Linked DNA regions of Glaciimonas sp. CA11.2. Each later gene encodes a partner of the first gene's protein in a complex. Links are inferred from orthologs where the notes say so. Each region holds a gene or a part of one and is shown in the gene's direction. Other genes may lie near its edges. The genes, in order: RGU75_RS05240 and dapF.

Region 1 (8,876 bases):
AATAGATAAGTTTGCATCGTATAAGTTTACAGTATGTGACCGCAGTATGTGACCGATTACTGGGCATGTGATAGCCAACAATTCAAAAGAAATTTACTACAACGACTGGTTACACCAATTCAAAATGCTTTACGTCACTCGGAATACGCAAAAATAATCAGCAAAGTCATGACTGGGATGCTTGAATCAAAACATAGCAAAGGTAACGCCACAATCAGCATAATGACGCCAACCGGTCGTTTTAAAAGTCTTCCACCTTATTTTTTGCGCTTGTCACGGATATACATTGCCAATTTGTTATTCGCCAAAGTGCGTTGCGTGACATCAAATAATTCCGTCGCGCTGACCAGACCACTTAACTTGGCATACCCATATTCACGGGCATCAAAATCAGGCGCCTGCTTAGCGATATAACTCCCAACCGAACCCAACTGCGCCCAACCGTCCTCATCCGATACCGCTTCAACCCCACTGCGTAACAACCGCAACAGTCGCGTATCCTGGCGTAACTCATTGGCGGCCCGATGCAACTTGCTCGGTACATCGCTCGCACCGTCCTGCTCCGCAACTTCTGACACCGCTGACTCGATCAACAGGTCTGTATAGATAAATTTGTCGCACGCTGTCACAAAAGGCTGCGGCGTCTTCCGCTCTCCAAAACCATAGACGGTCAATCCTTCTTCTCGGATGCGCGAGGCTAGTCGGGTAAAATCACTATCGCTTGAGACGATGCAAAAACCATCAAAACGACCGGTATATAACAAATCCATCGCATCAATGATCATCGCGCTGTCTGTCGCATTTTTACCTTTGGTATACCCAAACTGCTGAATCGGCTGGATCGAGTTACGCAGAAGACACTCTTTCCAGCTTCCTAGGCGATTATCGGTCCAATCGCCATAAATCCGTTTGACGCTGGCAACACCATATTTGGCGACCTCTGATAATAAGCCGTCGACAATCGCCGCGCTCGCATTATCTGCATCGATTAGTACTGCCAGACGCGGTGCTTCAGAAGCGGTGTTTCCTGACATAGCCATTCCTCAATTGTGAATAGAAGAATAATACCCGAAGGGAAGAGCACACTCTAGTCGTTCCCGTTTTGCAGCATACACCAACCGAATTTGATTCTTAAGCCAAGGGACCAATCATTTATTCGTGTTTTATGCGTGCTTACTAATTAATAAGAACGACTCGCGGCAGGGCTTAATTACACCGAGGTTAACACCGGGCCAGGCTTTGAAGCGCTTGCAAAGCTTTTTATGGTGACCTTGGTAACGACTATGGTGCCCTGTGGCAAAATTTTCTCCAAAAATGCCTTATTCTCCTTTGCGCCGCCGTCTTCAAAGCGGTTTTGCAGCCGTATCGGGTAAAATGGAGGATTATTTTCAGTACGCCGCGTCTGTCATCATCCGTGATGAAAATTGCATCCGGAACCTTAGCGGACGCAATGACGCATTGCCCTTTTGCCCCTCTTCTGAAAAACAGTCACCTATGTTAGACAATCTTACCCAGCGTCTTGCCAAAGTCGTCAAAACCATGCGCGGCGAAGCGCGCCTGACAGAAACCAATACTGCCGAAATGCTACGCGAAGTCCGTTTGGCGTTGCTAGAGGCCGATGTCGCGCTACCCGCCGTTCGTGAGTTTATCGCCAACGTAAAACAAAAAGCGCTGGGCGAAGAAGTCATCGCCTCGCTCACACCGGGTCAGGCACTTGTCGGCGTCGTGCAGCGAGAGCTAGCCTCACTGATGGGCGCAGATCTCGGGCCCGAAGCATCGCAACTGAACTTCGCCACGCAACCGCCCGCGATCATTTTGATGGCTGGATTGCAAGGTGCAGGTAAAACTACTACCGTCGGTAAATTAGCTAAATATCTGCGTGAGCAGAAAAAGAAAAAAGTACTCACCGTCTCTACCGACGTTTATCGCCCTGCGGCGATCGGCCAGCTAAAGACGGTCACAGAACAAGTCGGCGCGGATTTTTTCCCGAGCCTGACAACAGATAAACCAGTTGATATTGCGCTGGCGGCACTCGATTTTGCGAAGCGTCATTATCACGACGTGCTAATTATAGATACCGCGGGTCGTCTTGGTATTGACGAAGCGATGATGCAGGAAATCACTGCAGTGCATGCCGCGGTCAAGCCAATTGAAACCTTATTTGTCGTCGACGCGATGCTTGGTCAGGACGCGATCAATACCGCCAAAGCATTTAACGATGCGTTGCCGCTCACCGGTATAGTCCTCACCAAACTGGATGGTGACGCTCGTGGTGGTGCCGCCCTTTCAGTACGGCATATTACCGGCAAGCCAATCAAATTTGCCGGTGTCGGTGAAAAGCTGGACGGTCTGGAAGCATTTGATCCTTCGCGCATGGCAAACCGCATTCTCGGCATGGGCGATATTCTGGCGCTGGTTGAAGAAGCACAAAAGGGTGTGGATGTCGCCGCTGCGCAAGATTTAGCGCAAAAAATCAAAGGCGGTGGAAAATTTGACCTTAACGACTTTAAAGCGCAACTAGGTCAAATGAAAAAAATGGGCGGTATGTCGAGCCTGTTGGATAAACTGCCAGCACAATTTCAGCAAGCTGCAGGAGCGGCAAATATGGGTCAGGCAGAAAAATCCGTGCGTCGCATGGAAGGCATGATCAACTCCATGACCGCGCAAGAACGTGCCAAACCGGAACTAATAAAAGCCTCGCGCAAGCGCCGCATAGCAACCGGTGCCGGTGTTCAGGTGCAAGAAGTTAACCGCATGCTGTCGCAATTTGATCAAATGCAGTCGATGATGAAAAAACTTAAAGGCGGCGGCATGATGAAAATGATGCGGAGTATGAAAGGGATGATGCCAGGCTTAAAGTAAGCCCAGTTCTTATTCCCTAGTGTTGACAGGAAGCATCGCACTTTAATGGCATTAAAGCGGTTAAAGCATTGATTGATAAGGCTTTCACGCTTTTTACCGACTGTCGACGATGGGACTGAAAGCGATGCGCCATTGACATGCAGCGGACTAAATATGGTGTTATTTTGCCATCGAATTGATCGTAAAATCACATCACATTTAGTTCCCCAAACTCCTATGAAAAAAGGATGTTTTTGGGCACTCCTGATCAACCCTCAACAAAACCTGCAAAAGCCACAAAAAACACTTGCGTCACTGAGGAAACCGCACCACTATGAGCGATGCGTGATTGACGCATTTTTCACACTCTCTTCGTCAAGGAGGCTCAAAGATGGCCACAGCAAAAAAACCAGTAGTTGCAGAAAAAAAACCTGCAGCTAAACCAGCGGTAAAAAAAGCAGCACCAGCAAAAGTAGCAGCAGCAGACAAGCCAGCACGTAAGCCAAACGCAGCGTTCATGAAGCCAATGAAACCATCTGCTGTTTTGGCTGCTGTCGTCGGCGCTGATCCTTTGCCACGTACTGAAGTAACCAAGAAAGTTTGGGAATACATCAAAAAGCACAATCTGCAAAATCCAGAAAACAAGCGCAACATCGATGCTGATGAAAAGCTAAAAGCTGTCTTTGGCGGCAAAAAACAAGTGTCTATGTTTGAAATGACTAAACTCATTTCTGACCACTTGAGCAATGCTTAAGATATAGCAGTTCTAAAATATCTTAAGTGCCAAACAAAAACGCCCGCATTGCGCGGGTTTTTTTGTATTCTCTTTTCCGTTTTTGTATTTTCTTTAGCACACGCTGAGCAGAATTAACTCCCACTTCTCCCTTCAACACATCTCTGCAAAATCACGACCCCTTCATTAAGATCGAATGAGGCATCGCTACGTGCAAAGCGCATCAAAGAGACACAAACGTCTATATTCTTATGAAAAGGTAGGAACAGGCAAATATGTGAAACCGATCTGGAACCGACCTACAAAGAATTGAAATGAAGAGGAAGCACATCTCAAACGCAGCTAACGAAATGTGTCCGAGCGCTAATATTAGTAACGATGTATGCGATGTTACGATCAATCTGGGCCAGTCGGCACAACTGCCCAAACTACTACTGCACCGCCACCGTCGTATTAAGAGGAACCTGGCTATATTCCCACCGCTTCCATGCGGCCTGCACTGCATTCGGATACTCCGGACGGCCGCGGCTACCGTTGTAACGGCCTAACGCCAAATATAGATTGCCCTTTTCCATATCCAGATACATCCGCAAAATCGCGCAACCGTAGCGCAGGTTGGTCTGCATATTAAAAAGTCTGCTGCGATCAGAGTCGCCGATAACACGCGTCCAGAACGGCATCACCTGCATGTAACCTTGCGCGTTGACGCTAGACAGCGCATATTTACGAAATGCTGATTCAACCTGAATCAAGCCCAATACCAACGCTGGATCAAGACCTGCGCGTTTGGATTCATACCAGGTGGTTTCCAGAAATTCGTTACGCATCTGCGCATCAGGAAATTTCTTTTTAAGACGTGTCGACATCTCAACCAGCCAATATAAGTACTGTATGCGCTGATTGATGTCGGTGAATTGTGGTTTGGGAGGCCCCGCATCGTTAATCGCACGCGACAGAGCCAGCCGCACCGAATCGGCCATCGCCTCTTCCTTTTGATTGCCGGCATGCGTCACACCACTCACCAAGAGCAGCGCTACCGACAACCACGGAATAATACGATCGATCAAACGCAAGTGAACTCCTGGAAAATAAACCATCGGTGTTCAGTTCCCGAGGAAACACCCGATTCGAAACAACAGTACAACTTGCATCCTAAGCCATTTCTCCCGCTCTTAAAGGTGGAAGAAATACCCAGGATGCCGAAGAAACGATCAACAGCCACGCTTATTTAACCAATTAAGCGCATTAACCGATCAGGCGCGCTTTCACAAAACTCACCATTTCCGCCAAGGGCACGCTCGTCGCTTCAGTGTCACGTCGCCCCTGATATTCCAGTTGGCCTTCTTTTAACCCACGATCACCAACCACCACGCGATGCGGCACACCGATCAACTCCCAATCGGCAAACATTGCACCCGGACGTTCGCCGCGATCATCCAGAATCACGTCGACACCTGCGGCTAGCAACGCTTCGTAGAGTTTGTCCGTTTCGGTTTTGACCGCTTCGCTACGATCATAGCCCATTGGACAGAGAACAACTTCAAATGGCGCAATCGCGATTGGCCAGATGATGCCCTTGTCATCAAAGTTCTGCTCGATGGCGGCGCCCAAAATGCGCGTGATACCAATACCATAACAACCCATTTGCAACGGTTGCGGCTTGCCGTTCTCGTCCAGGAAGGTGGCGTTCATTGCCTCCGAATAGGCGGTACCAAGCTGAAACACATGACCAATTTCAATGCCACGTTGAATCTCCAGCACGCCCTTGCCATCCGGCGACTGGTCGCCAGCGACCACGTTACGGATATCCATCACCATCGGCTCGGGCAGATCACGGCCCCAATTCGCACCAGTGAAATGGAAGTCTACTTCATTCGCGCCGCAGACGAAATCATGCATGTTGGCGACGGTTCGGTCAGCAACGACCATAATCGGTTTTTTAGTATTGATCGGTCCCAGATAACCCGGTGGCGTACCAAACCACTCAACAATTTCTTCTTCTGTTGAAAAGCGATAACCCGTCAGACCAGGGATTTTGTTAGCCTTGATTTCGTTAAGAGCGTGATCGCCACGCAACATCAACAACCAGACTTGCTTGGAAGCGGCTTCTTTTTCAGTCGCCTCTTTCTCAACGGTCAGGACAATCGACTTAATGGTCGTGCTCAGTGGGATGCTCAGCAATTCAGCAACCGCTTCGCACTTGGCCTTGCCCGGCGTTGCCGTTTTGGTCAGCTCCTGCGTTGGTGCAGCGCGCACTGCTTCAATTTGCAGCGCCTCGGCAGCTTCCATATTTGCCGCGTAATCAGACGTCGGGCAATACACAATCGCGTCTTCTCCGGTAGCAGCGATGACGTGAAACTCATGCGAACCAGTGCCGCCAATGGCCCCGTTATCCGCGGCGACAGGACGAAATTGCAGCCCAAAACGATTAAAAATCCGAATATAGGCGTCGTACATAATTTGATACGAATTTTTCAGACCATCGAGGTCCCGATCAAAAGAATAGGCATCTTTCATCGTAAACTCACGACCGCGCATCAAACCAAAACGGGGACGCCGTTCATCGCGAAACTTAGTCTGAATATGATAAAAATTCACTGGAAGTTTGCGATACGAGCGCAATTCGGTCCGCGCAATGTCGGTAATCACTTCTTCCGAAGTCGGTTGAATGATGAAATCACGGCCGTGACGGTCTTTGACGCGCATCAGTTCATCGCCGTATTTCTGCCAGCGGCCGGTTTCTTGCCAAAGTTCAGCAGGTTGTACGACTGGCATCAATAGTTCAACCGCGCCAGAACGATTCATTTCTTCGCGCACGATATTTTCAACTTTGCGAATAACCCGCAAACCCATCGGCATATAGGTGTAAATGCCGGAACCGAGGCGTTTAATCATGCCGGCGCGCATCATTAATTTATGGCTAACGATTTCAGCGTCGGATGGTGCTTCTTTAAGAGTTGAGACAAAAAAACGGGAGGCGCGCATAACGGTGAATTCTTTTTAAAAAGAGAGGGTTATAATCGACTCAATTTTAAAGGATTAGCTGGCTGATGCGCCCACTCTTTGCACAATTGATTGATGTTCTGATCGGATTAACCTCTGATTGGGACCTGTTTCGTGTTGATTTAACACGTAAGCAAGTTGGCATAGGGATCGCCTAGTCGCAGAAAGTTTTGAGGTATCAGTATGCTGGACCGTGAAGGCTTCCGCCCTAACGTCGGCATTATCTTGCTTAACACCCAGAATGAAGTGTGGTGGGGCAAGCGCGTGCGCGAACATTCGTGGCAATTTCCACAAGGTGGCATTAAGTACGGTGAAACGCCGGAACAAGCCATGTTTCGCGAACTAGAGGAAGAAATCGGCCTCAAAGCGGAGCATGTCAAAATTATCGGTCGAACCCGTGACTGGCTGCGCTATGAAGTGCCAGATCATTTCATCAAACGCGATATTCGCGGGCATTATCGCGGCCAGAAACAAATCTGGTTCTTGCTGCGGATGGTCGGACGCGATTGTGATGTTAACCTGCGCCTGACCGAGCATCCCGAATTTGATGCTTGGCGCTGGCACGATTACTGGGTCCCGCTAGATGTCGTGATCGAGTTCAAGCGCGATGTTTATCAACGCGCCTTGCAAGAGCTGTCGCGCTTCCTGACACGTCCGATGCAAAGTGCTGGACGTCATACTCGCCCGTTGCGCTGCGCAGAATCAGGAGAAACGCACGACTCTAGAGACTCACCAGACCCAGATTGCGACGAAGAAATTGGAAATGCCCCACAACACTGCATTTCGGCTGAACCGAGTATCGATAAGGAGTAAGTTTTTCTATGTTTTTTAACGCCACTTTCCAACCAAAACTGCGTAAATTGTTTGTCGTCACGGCACTACTTCTTTCCGCGACTGCCCATGTCCATGCCGCTCCCGGTTCTGGCCCGGGGCCCGGGTTTGACGACGATTTCGATGATGAAGTAAAAACCTGGCAGGAACTCGCTGTTCAATTACCGGCACAACCGGAACCGGCGAGTATGGTCTCATTCTATGTCAGCCCGACATCGATCATGAAATTCGCAATTGATATTAAATCAATAACAGTTGGGACAGATGGCGTGGTACGTTACACGCTGATCAGTACCAGCAGTGGCGGCGCTGAAAATGTCAGCTATGAAGGAATCCGCTGCCAGACTGCCGAAAGAAAGTTGTATGCTTTTGGGCATAAAGACGGCACTTGGTCGCGTGCTCGCCTCAGCAAATGGCAGCAAATCACCGACGTTAACGCAAACCGCCAACATGCCGCGCTATTCAAAGATTTTTTGTGCCAGAACGGCACCATCGCTGGCAAGGTAACGGATATACAAACTCGCCTACGGGACAATCGGCCATTGAAACCGGGTGGTTAAGCAAAAATTTTAGTAAGCTCAAGTAAATCGGAGCTAGCGCTAGAAAACTGTCCGGCTCTCAGGCCAAATGACCATTTTAGGTTCGGATCAACTAAATGCCTAAAAAAACCGATATGGTTTACATATCGGTTTTTTATTTAATTATTTAATTATTTAATTATTTAATTATTTAATTATTTACAACAAAACCATATTGTCCCGATGAATCAATTCTGACTTTTCGACAAAGCCCAAAATAGTAGCGATCTCCGACGATGGATGTCGCATAATCCGCCTGGTTTCTGCGCTGGTGTAATTGCTGATACCACGCGCAACCGCACGACCATCGCTACCGACGCAAGTAATCACATCGCCACGACCAAACTCACCCAACACATCGGTGACGCCAATCGGCAGCAATGACTTGCCCTCTTCCGTCAACTTTTGCACCGCACCCGCGTCCAGCAGCACTTTTCCCGCTGTTTTCAGATGATCTGCCATCCATTGCTTACGTGCTTTTAATTGGCCAGTCTGTGCGTTCAACTGCGTGCCAATCGCTTCACCGGCAGCAAGTCGCGTCAATACATCCGTTTCACGGCCCCACGCAATCACGGTATGCGCGCCGGAGGTTGCCGCACGTTTTGCCGCCAGAATTTTGGTAAACATCCCACCGCGACCAATACTTGAACCGGCCTCGCCAGCCATTATTTCGAGTGCAGGATCGCCAGCTTGCGCCTCGTGCACAAATTTCGCGTTCGGGTCTTTACGCGGATCGGCGGTGAACAAACCCTTTTGATCGGTCAAAATGATTAAAGCTTCAGCCTCAATCAAATTCGCTACCAACGCACCAAGCGTATCGTTGTCGCCGAATTTGATTTCGTCCGTTACCACCGTATCATTTTCATTAATAATCGGAATAACGCCAAAAC
Region 2 (8,914 bases), 920 kb from region 1 along the record:
TTAATCAGTATTTTGCGCCTGTTCTGAGGCAATTGGACGGTATAAATCAAAAACAAGACAACGCGAAAGCAGGACATCCAGCCGAAACGTTTCCGTTTTAGCCGAAGCCTACTTCCCGTCGATTCCGCGCTAGCTAACGCGAGTGATTAGCATAGGCGGTAAATGATGGCGTTACAAAATCGTCACGCTGCTACTATCGAAACACAATCAAATTGCTGCTTTGAGCGCCGCTGCTTTGTCAGTGCGTTCCCAGGTAAATTCTGGCTCTTCACGACCAAAGTGTCCGTATGCAGCAGTTTTTTCATAGATTGGACGTAACAGATCAAGCATTTGCACGATACCTTTTGGACGCAGGTCAAAATGCTCCAATACCAGCTGGGCCAGTTTTTCATCGCTGATCTTGCCAGTTCCGAACGTCGTTACCATCACGGAGGTCGGTTTAGCAATACCAATCGCATATGACACCTGAATTTGGCAACGCGTCGCCAAACCGGCTGCAACGATATTTTTGGCGACATAACGGCCAGCGTAGGCGGCAGAACGATCGACCTTTGATGGATCCTTGCCCGAAAAAGCGCCGCCGCCGTGCGGTGCGGCACCACCGTAAGTATCCACAATAATTTTACGACCAGTCAATCCACAATCCCCTTGCGGTCCACCGATGACGAACCGCCCCGTAGGATTGATTAGATAACGCGTGTTTTGTAGCCATTCTTTCGGCACGACTGGCTTGATAATTTCTTCGATGGCGGCTTCTTCAATAGCCCTGTGTTGCATTTCAGGCGCATGCTGTGTTGACAACACAATCGTGTCAATCGCGACGGGTACACCGTCAACATACTTCAGCGTCACCTGTGATTTTGCGTCCGGACGCAGCCATGGCAAACGCCCGTCTCTGCGCAATTGCGACTGGCGCTCAACAATCCGATGTGCGTAATAAATAGCGGCTGGCATCAGTTCCGGGGTTTCGTCACAAGCGTAACCAAACATCAAACCCTGATCGCCCGCGCCCTGATCCAGATCCAATCCCTTGCCTTCATCAACACCTTGAGCGATGTCCGGCGATTGCTTGTCGTACGCCACCAGCACCGCGCAGCTTTTGTAATCGATACCGAAGTCAGCATTATCGTAACCGATGCGCTTGATGGTCTCACGTGCCACGTTGATGTAATCGACGTTAGCAAACGTTGTGACTTCACCGGCCAGAACAACCAGACCGGTATTAACCAATGTTTCGGCAGCAACGCGTCCATTTGGATCTTGGGCCAAAATGGCGTCCAGAATAGCATCGGAAATTTGATCCGCGACTTTGTCGGGATGTCCCTCAGAAACGGATTCAGAGGTGAAGAGGTATTCATGTGTCATAACAGGCTCCTGCCAGAAAGAAATACAGTGGTGACCGTGCCGCAGTCCTACTGTAGAGCCTGCGACGCTTTAGCGAAATTTGTATACCGCTTCGCAAGTTGTCTATTAACTCGGCGGGTGAAATCCTGTAAATCCGGCGAAACTGGCATGATCCAAATTAATGACTGATTTGGCTGGTCCAATTTCTTGCAACTCTTGCTACACATTGAATGTAACGCTAATAGAATAAGCGATTTATCGATTTGCTGCTTAAGTTGCTGCTTAAGTTAATGCTTAAGTTAATGCTTTTTAAGTTAGCTAACAAGCCGACGAATAAGCTAGTTGCATTAGCTAATTATTAAACACTAATATAAGTACATCAATGTATTTGTTTATCCTACGTATGTTATTTTACGCCTTTTACAACTTTTCGGCAAAACGCCCCTTCCCACCGTCCAATGCTTGTCAAACTCTTTCAACTTTTATCTAAATTACCGCTATTTGCGTTGCACGCAATCGGTTCTGCTGTCGGTTGGCTGGTATATTTGTTATCGCCATCGTATCGACGCAAATTAAAAACTAACCTTGCCCGTGCCGGTTATAAACGCTATTTGTCTCAAGCGATTCGCGAGTCCGGCAAAAGCATGTTTGAGCTTCCTTTTGTCTGGTGCGCGCCGCCAGAGAAGGTATTACGTACGGCCAGCATCGAAAATTGGGAGTTGGCACAGGCCGCGCTTGACGCCAAAACTGGGGTCATTTTTTTGACGCCGCATTTGGGTTGTTTTGAAATCATCGCTCAAGCAATTGCCGCCAAAACATCGCTCACCGCGCTATACCGACCGCCACGCAAAGCCGCATTAAAACCCTTGATTGAAGGCGCGCGCGCGCGCCCTAACTTGCACCTCGCTCCAGCAAATCTAACGGGCGTGCGTGCCTTGCTAAAAGCCCTCAAAAAAGGTCAGGCCATCGGGTTGCTGCCCGATCAGGTGCCACAAAACGGTGAAGGCGTCTGGGCCGATTTTTTTGGCAAAGCGGCTTACACGATGACTTTATCGGCCAAATTGCATCAAATGAGTGGCGCGCCCATTATTCTTTCGTATGCCGAACGCCTACCTTTTGGCCGTGGTTTTGTCATTCGGTTTGTGCCATTTGAAGAAGAGTTAGGTAATACCCCAAAACAGCAAGCCCATGCGATCAACATCGCCATGGAAAAACTAATCGCCCGTTGCCCATCCCAGTATATCTGGAGCTACAACCGCTATAAAACGCCGCCCGGCGTCAGCGCGCCAACTGACATAGCGCCCGATAATAAGGACCGTCCATGAGAGCGCTGATTTTCTTGTTATGGCTGACACATTGGCTGCCGCTCTGGATACTTGGCCCTCTTGGCGAAGCGTTAGGATCGTTGCTGTTCATCATCATGAAACCACGTCGCCACATTACGTTAATCAATCTGCGGTTGTGTTTTCCTGATATGCCAGAAGCAGACCGCGTCATATTGGCACGGCGCCATTTTCAAGCCTATTCACGCAGCGCTCTGGAACGCAGTGTGTTGTGGTGGGCTTCTGAAGCGCGCCTCAAACGACTGATAAAAATTGAATCTGACTTACCGCTCGACACACTCCGTGCAGGACCTACCATTTTGCTATGTCCGCACTTTGTCTGTCTAGAAATTCCAGGCATTGCGTTAGTACTCAACTCGTCGCTCTCGATTTGCACCATTTACTCTCGGCAACAAGATCCGTTGGTGGATGCTGCTTTGCTTAAAGGTCGGTCGCGTTTTCGCCCTGTCAAATTATTCACGCGCGAACAAGGTGTGAAACCAATCATCCGTGCGATGCGGGAGGGATTTCCCTTCATCATGTTGCCTGATATGGATTTTGGAACCAAAGATGCCGAATTTGTCCCATTCTTTGGCATTCCTGCAGCGACACTCACCGCACTCGCCAGAATTGCCGCCGCCACCAAAGCCAGCGTGGTTCCGATGATCGCGACGTACTTGCCGGGCTATAAAGGTTGGAAAGTTACCTTTTACCCGGCTTGGGAAAACTATCCAGGCAACGATGTCACGGAAGCGACCCGACGCATGAATGCATTTATTGAAGAGCGGATACTCGAAGCGCCAGCAGAGTACTTTTGGGCGCATAAGCGCTTTAAAACCAGACCGCAGGGCGAACCTGGGCCTTATTAATCAAATGAAGAAAACCAAGTTTGAACTTTTAACGCTAAATAACGTAACGAGACAAAAAAACTGGCAACTTTACAGAAGCGTCGTGTTGCGCACTTTCTCTCTTACCGCCCTATAATCACACCATGAAACTCAAATTCACAAAAATGCACGGCGCGGGTAACGATTTCATTGTCATTGATGCGATTAATCAGCATATCGATTTCACACAAGTCCAATGGCAAGCACTAGCTGACCGTCGCTTTGGAGTCGGTGCCGATCAGATGTTGGTCGTTGAAAAACCCCAAGCGGCGGGCGTTGATTTCCGTTACCGCATTTACAATGCTGATGGCGGAGAAGTTGAGCAGTGCGGGAACGGTGCGCGCGCGTTCGTCAAATTTGTTACTGAAAAAGGTCTCACCCAAAAGCGCTCCATCAAAGTAGAAACCATGTGCGGCGTGATCGAGCCAATGCTGGAAGACGATGGCTCTATTACTGTTGACATGGGCTCTCCTGTTTTAGCGCCGTCCGACGTACCTTTTGACGCAAGCGCTCTACAAGGCGAACGCCAAGGTACGGACACGTTGTGGCCACTCGAAATCAACGGCAAGTTAATCCTGTTTTCAGTTGTATCGATGGGTAATCCACATGCGATTCAGGTCGTCAGCGATACTGAGGCCACGCCGGTTCTTGTGGATGGTCCTATCATTGAGCATCATCCGCGGTTTCCAAAACGCGTCAACGCTGGGTTCATGCAAATTGTTGATCGCCATCAGATCAAGTTGCGCGTGTATGAACGCGGTGCGGGCGAAACTTTAGCTTGTGGCACTGGCGCGTGCGCTGCGGTTGTCGCGGGTATTCAACGTGGGTTGCTGGATTCACCGGTAGCAGTCTGCACTCACGGCGGCGATCTATCTATCGCATGGAATGGCATTGGACAACCGGTCAGACTCACCGGTCCCGCCGTGACCGTGTTCGAAGGTGAAATAGATATCGATGCAGGCCGAACGTAAAAACGAACGTAAAAACGAACGTATCAACGAACGTAGCCAGGAAGGTGCGCGTTGTAAAAAATTAAACCCAATAACTTCCTAACTACTTATTGCTGATTACTCATTACTTTACAACGCAAATTTTCTCGTTAATTTTTAATTAAGCCAAAAACTAAGTACTTAAGCATAGCGTTTGGCCGCGGCGCGCTATTTGGGCGCCCGTATTTAAATACGCAATCTTAGTTGCTCAGTTGGTTAGACGTTTCAGCGAACTCTTCACCATCTTCGGTCGCTGTATCGGCATCCGTCATCTCCAAACCCGGCAGTGCTGTCTTAAAACGATACAAGCGTTGCCGATAATTTCCCTCTGGACCATGCGGGCCACAATCGACATCCTCGAACAATCGCGCCAGCCGATTCAATGCCTGACGCTCGTCGCCCGTCTCAATTAACACCAACCGCCGCTTACTGCGAGCGTAAGACGTACGGATATCCACCACCAGACAGTGACCGCAATCAGCTTGATTTAAATCCAGCAACAAAGCCTCTGGCCGACTTAATCCAAATAACAAGGCGAGTTCAATACGCGCCGCGAGAAAAGGATGACCGGCGACCAACTCACGCGTCAGTTGTTGTTTCGCGCTCACGGCCCACGCCATAGGACGCGCGCGGTCAGCAATCTTGGTCAGCAACGTTTGGGCCTCAATACTGCCTTGCGTCGCTGCTTTTTGCAGCCAATAAACCGCTTGAACATCGTTCGTTAACTTTTCACGACGATTGCGCCACGCACTGACGCCACATTCCAGCTGCGCTGCACGATGCCCCATTTCAGCCGCATGCTCCAGATGGCGTTGCATATCAACCAAATTACGTTGAGAAAATTCAGACTTCAAATATATTCGTGACAACGCATACCAAGCTTCGGATAATCCCCGCTCGCCCGCATGTGTCAGCCAACGTATCGCTTTTTTATAATTGGCTGACCCAGCACCAACAATGATGCGTCCGCCATCGCTATCCATCCGCGCATACCAAAGCCCCAAATCGAGCTGAGCAGATTTGTCGTCAGCCGAGGCCGCCAACTCTAAAAATTGCTGGACCTCGTTAGCATCAAATCCAGTAGTCATCATCAGTGCGCGGGCACAGCGCGTTAACAACAACAGATTTGCCTCACCCACACGCCTCGCCAAAGATTCGGAAGGAGCATGCAATTGTGCCAATTCGCCACCATATTGCTGCGCGACGGCACGTGCCAACGGTAAGCCGCGTTCTAAAAACGCCGTCCAGTCGCGCTTTTCCCAGGCTATCTGCGCCAGCGAATGTTGTGCTTGCATGATTCCGGCGTCAGCTGCGCGGGCGGTCCAGGACAGCGTCGCACCGGTCGCTTCAGCGCCGGATACTGGCGCCCGATGGGCAACTTCACCGGTCAATTCATCAGCCCCGTTCATTTGGCTGGAACGCGAAGCATTACTTGAGCGACTCGGCAGACCAACATGTGCACCACCCGTCATTTTACCGGCGTTACTATCGGCTTCTGCAGCGTGCGAATTGACAAGCGCGGCGGCCGTTTGATCGATCCTCGCCGCGTGCTGCGCTAATAGCCATTGGGCCTCGGGAATATCGGCATGCGCCGCTGCCTCCAGTGCCTGTAAAGCTTTAGGCTTATAAGCCTCTAAAGCAGCCCGTTCATCGATTGGAATGTTGATGTCCAATACCAATTGCGCTAAAACCAATCCGGCCTGCATCACGCCTGCGTCAAACGCGCGCTCATACCAAGCGCATAAATCTAGCGGGTTGGTAGCACCACGGGCGACATCAAGCTGAATATACGTCCCGATTAAGATCCAAGCCTCTACCTCTTGCTGTTGCGCAGCACGATCCAACCAATGTAATGCAGTCGGAAAGCTCTGTGGCAAACCGTTCCCGCCAAAGAGGTAGCGTTGACCGAGCGCGAGCTGGGCCGCCGCCTGTCCAGCACGCGCAGCCCTAATAATTGCTAAGTCTTCCCGTTTAGCCATAAACACCCATCATGCAAAAGCGTAAATTATCCCCGATAAATGAAGAATCCTTTATTTGATAACAAAATAGAATAAAGTTCGCAGCTTTAATACAACAAAGTGATATTTCTTTAATTTTAACGATCCGGCAAAACGGCCCAGTCAACCAATATAGAAAACATTACACCAACTTAGCGCAATATCGGCGATTAGTGTTCTATTTATGATTAACGTCGGATAAGTTACAAAATATAGCAGCAGAATAAATTTTTGCAATTTATTGGCTAAAGAGCCTTCCTTAATTTAGGGATAAGAAACATCGTGGCGAGGTTTTCCAGATGCGCTTAACAAGTCAGCCTTTGATATAAAGAAGTAACTAGACAACAAGTAGCAAGTCCTATGTCGTAATTCGTATCAATAGCGGCTTATTACTGGTAAAAAACGGTCACCCGACAAGGCTCTCGCCGTCCATCAATCCGAAAAGAAAATTATCATGTAATACAAGTACAAGAAATCGTAGTGTTTTGTCAGCACAATGCAATGTAATACATGCAAAATTACCAATGCATAGCAGAAGATTACCGATTTAGTACAACGATAGGTCGCCGCTTGTGTGTCACAAAAATACAACACAAACACCAACACCTGACAATTTCGACAAATTTATAGCACTACATAAGACCAAAGCGCCAGAGTAGACAGCCGGACCCATTAATGTTCACCCATCCGACAGATGTACGGATCCTTAAGCAGGCTTTTCCAAATAAAGGACGTCAAATGAAGAAATCACTAATCGCACTGGCCGTACTAGGCGCAATCGCAGGTGCAGCACAAGCTCAAAGCTCAGTAACAATCTACGGTATCGTTGATACTGGCGTCACTTACACAAACAAAGCACTGAACACTACTACTGGTAAAACTGGTAGCAAGTTTGCTGTCAACTCCGGCATCGTCCAAGGTTCACGTCTGGGTTTCAAAGGCGTTGAAGATCTAGGCGGCGGTTTGAAAGCAGTTTTCCAATTGGAAACTGGCTTCGCTAATGACACTGGTGCATTGCAAGGCGACAAAGGTTCGACAAATCTGTTCCGTCGTAAATCTGTTGTTGGTCTGAGCAGCGATGCATTCGGTACAGTTCTGTTGGGTCGTCAGACTGATATTCTGGATGACGTTAGCCAATGGACTTCGGTTCAAGATTTCGGTGGCGTAACTGGCGCGGTTGGCCACAATCTGGACCGTTTGGAAGGTGTACGTACCCAGAATTCGATCCGTTACAACACGACAAACCTGTCTGGTTTCACTGCTAGCGCGATCTACGGTTTCGGCGAAACTGCTGGTCAAACTACTGCTGGTCAATCTTTCGGTATCGGTGGTCAATACGCGAACGGCCCACTCGGCCTGTACGCTGCTTACTACCAGTCGAAAAAAGGCGCCACATCTAGCGATACTTCTTTGACTAACAGTGCTCCAGTATTTTCTGGCAATGCCGGCGATACAGCTCTGAAAGTGTTCAGCTTAGGTGCTAGTTACCAAGTTGGTCCTGCACGTTTGTACGGTAACTGGTCACGTGTTAAGCAGCCATTGGCTACTAGCTCAACAGCGGCTGTTCCTGTCGGTGGTTCGTTGGCTTCGGCCTTCGCTATCGGCGGCATCAACAACAGCAAAGCTGACATCTTTGAATTGGGTACTAACTATTCTTTGACAGCACCTTTGCATTTGTTGGCTAGCGTTCAATACAGCAACTTAACTTTCGTTGATGCTGGTTCGCCAAAAGGCAAACTGACACAAGTCAACTTGGGTACTGATTACTTCTTGTCGAAGCGTACTGACTTGTATGCATTTGCTTCATACCTGCGCGCTAAAAACGCTGTCAACCCAGGCGTTGAAGGCGACACAACTGGAAACACAGGTAACCAAACTGCTGTTACTGTTGGTATCCGTCACAAGTTCTAATGTAATTTAGTCATATCTGCGGTAACGCGGAAATGTCTGCTTAGTTAGAAATACAAAAGGCCCACATGAAAAATCATGTGGGCCTTTTGTTATTTTCGGGATCAAAAAAATTTTTGCTGAGGCATTAGTTATGGTTCATCGCCATAGTGATGATATTCTTGCTCACTCAACTCTCTACTCTCAATATTCAATCGCACACTATGAGCAGCCAACTGGATCCCGATACCGTCGCAGAATATCTTGCAGAAACGCCACATTTCTTTGTGGAGCATGCTGAGTTGCTCGGCAAAATCAAATTGACCAGCCCTTTGCTTGGTCGCGCCATCTCCCTGCAAGAGCGTCAGATGGAAATATTGCGGGAAAAAATAAAGGTGCAAGATCTTCGCCTCGCCGACATGGCAAGAAATGCGCAAGAAAATGACGGCATCGCGGACAAATTGCAAGTATGGTCACGTAGCCTGCTT

Evidence for each region.
Region 2: the proteins of RGU75_RS05240 (region 1) and dapF are in contact, whole or in part, in a solved structure (PDB 5YGU), measured with the Escherichia coli proteins. The link is inferred for Glaciimonas sp. CA11.2 from one-to-one orthologs.

Annotation. Positions count from the first base shown.
Region 1 is NZ_JAVIWL010000001.1:1,217,218-1,226,093, forward strand. What follows is about bases 5,794-8,575. They hold RGU75_RS05240 (RNA pyrophosphohydrolase), read left to right. Parts: upstream 5,794-6,760; coding sequence 6,761-7,390; downstream 7,391-8,575. Other genes in these bases: RGU75_RS05235 (proline--tRNA ligase), read right to left, coding at 5,794-6,559; RGU75_RS05245 (CNP1-like family protein), read left to right, coding at 7,399-7,968; proB (glutamate 5-kinase), read right to left, coding at 8,146-8,575. In the rest of the region: RGU75_RS05210 (cytochrome C assembly family protein), read right to left, coding at 1-17; ffh (signal recognition particle protein), read left to right, coding at 1,495-2,862; RGU75_RS05225 (SWIB/MDM2 domain-containing protein), read left to right, coding at 3,233-3,595; RGU75_RS05230 (lytic transglycosylase domain-containing protein), read right to left, coding at 4,006-4,647; more of RGU75_RS05235, read right to left, coding at 4,820-5,793; more of proB, read right to left, coding at 8,576-8,876. UniProt on the Escherichia coli protein: Master regulator of 5'-end-dependent mRNA decay.
Region 2 is NZ_JAVIWL010000001.1:2,140,911-2,149,824, reverse strand. What follows is about bases 2,771-5,590. They hold dapF (diaminopimelate epimerase), read left to right. Parts: upstream 2,771-3,657; coding sequence 3,658-4,524; downstream 4,525-5,590. Other genes in these bases: RGU75_RS09150 (tetratricopeptide repeat protein), read right to left, coding at 4,743-5,590; RGU75_RS09160 (lipid A biosynthesis acyltransferase), read left to right, coding at 2,771-3,535. Also shown: metK (methionine adenosyltransferase), read right to left, coding at 208-1,365; RGU75_RS09165 (lysophospholipid acyltransferase family protein), read left to right, coding at 1,803-2,669; more of RGU75_RS09160, read left to right, coding at 2,666-2,770; more of RGU75_RS09150, read right to left, coding at 5,591-6,521; RGU75_RS09145 (porin), read left to right, coding at 7,278-8,450; RGU75_RS09140 (DUF484 family protein), read left to right, coding at 8,651-8,914. UniProt on the Escherichia coli protein: Involved in the succinylase branch of the L-lysine biosynthesis and in the biosynthesis of the pentapeptide incorporated in the peptidoglycan moiety. Catalyzes the stereoinversion of LL-2,6-diaminopimelate (L,L-DAP) to meso-diaminopimelate (meso-DAP).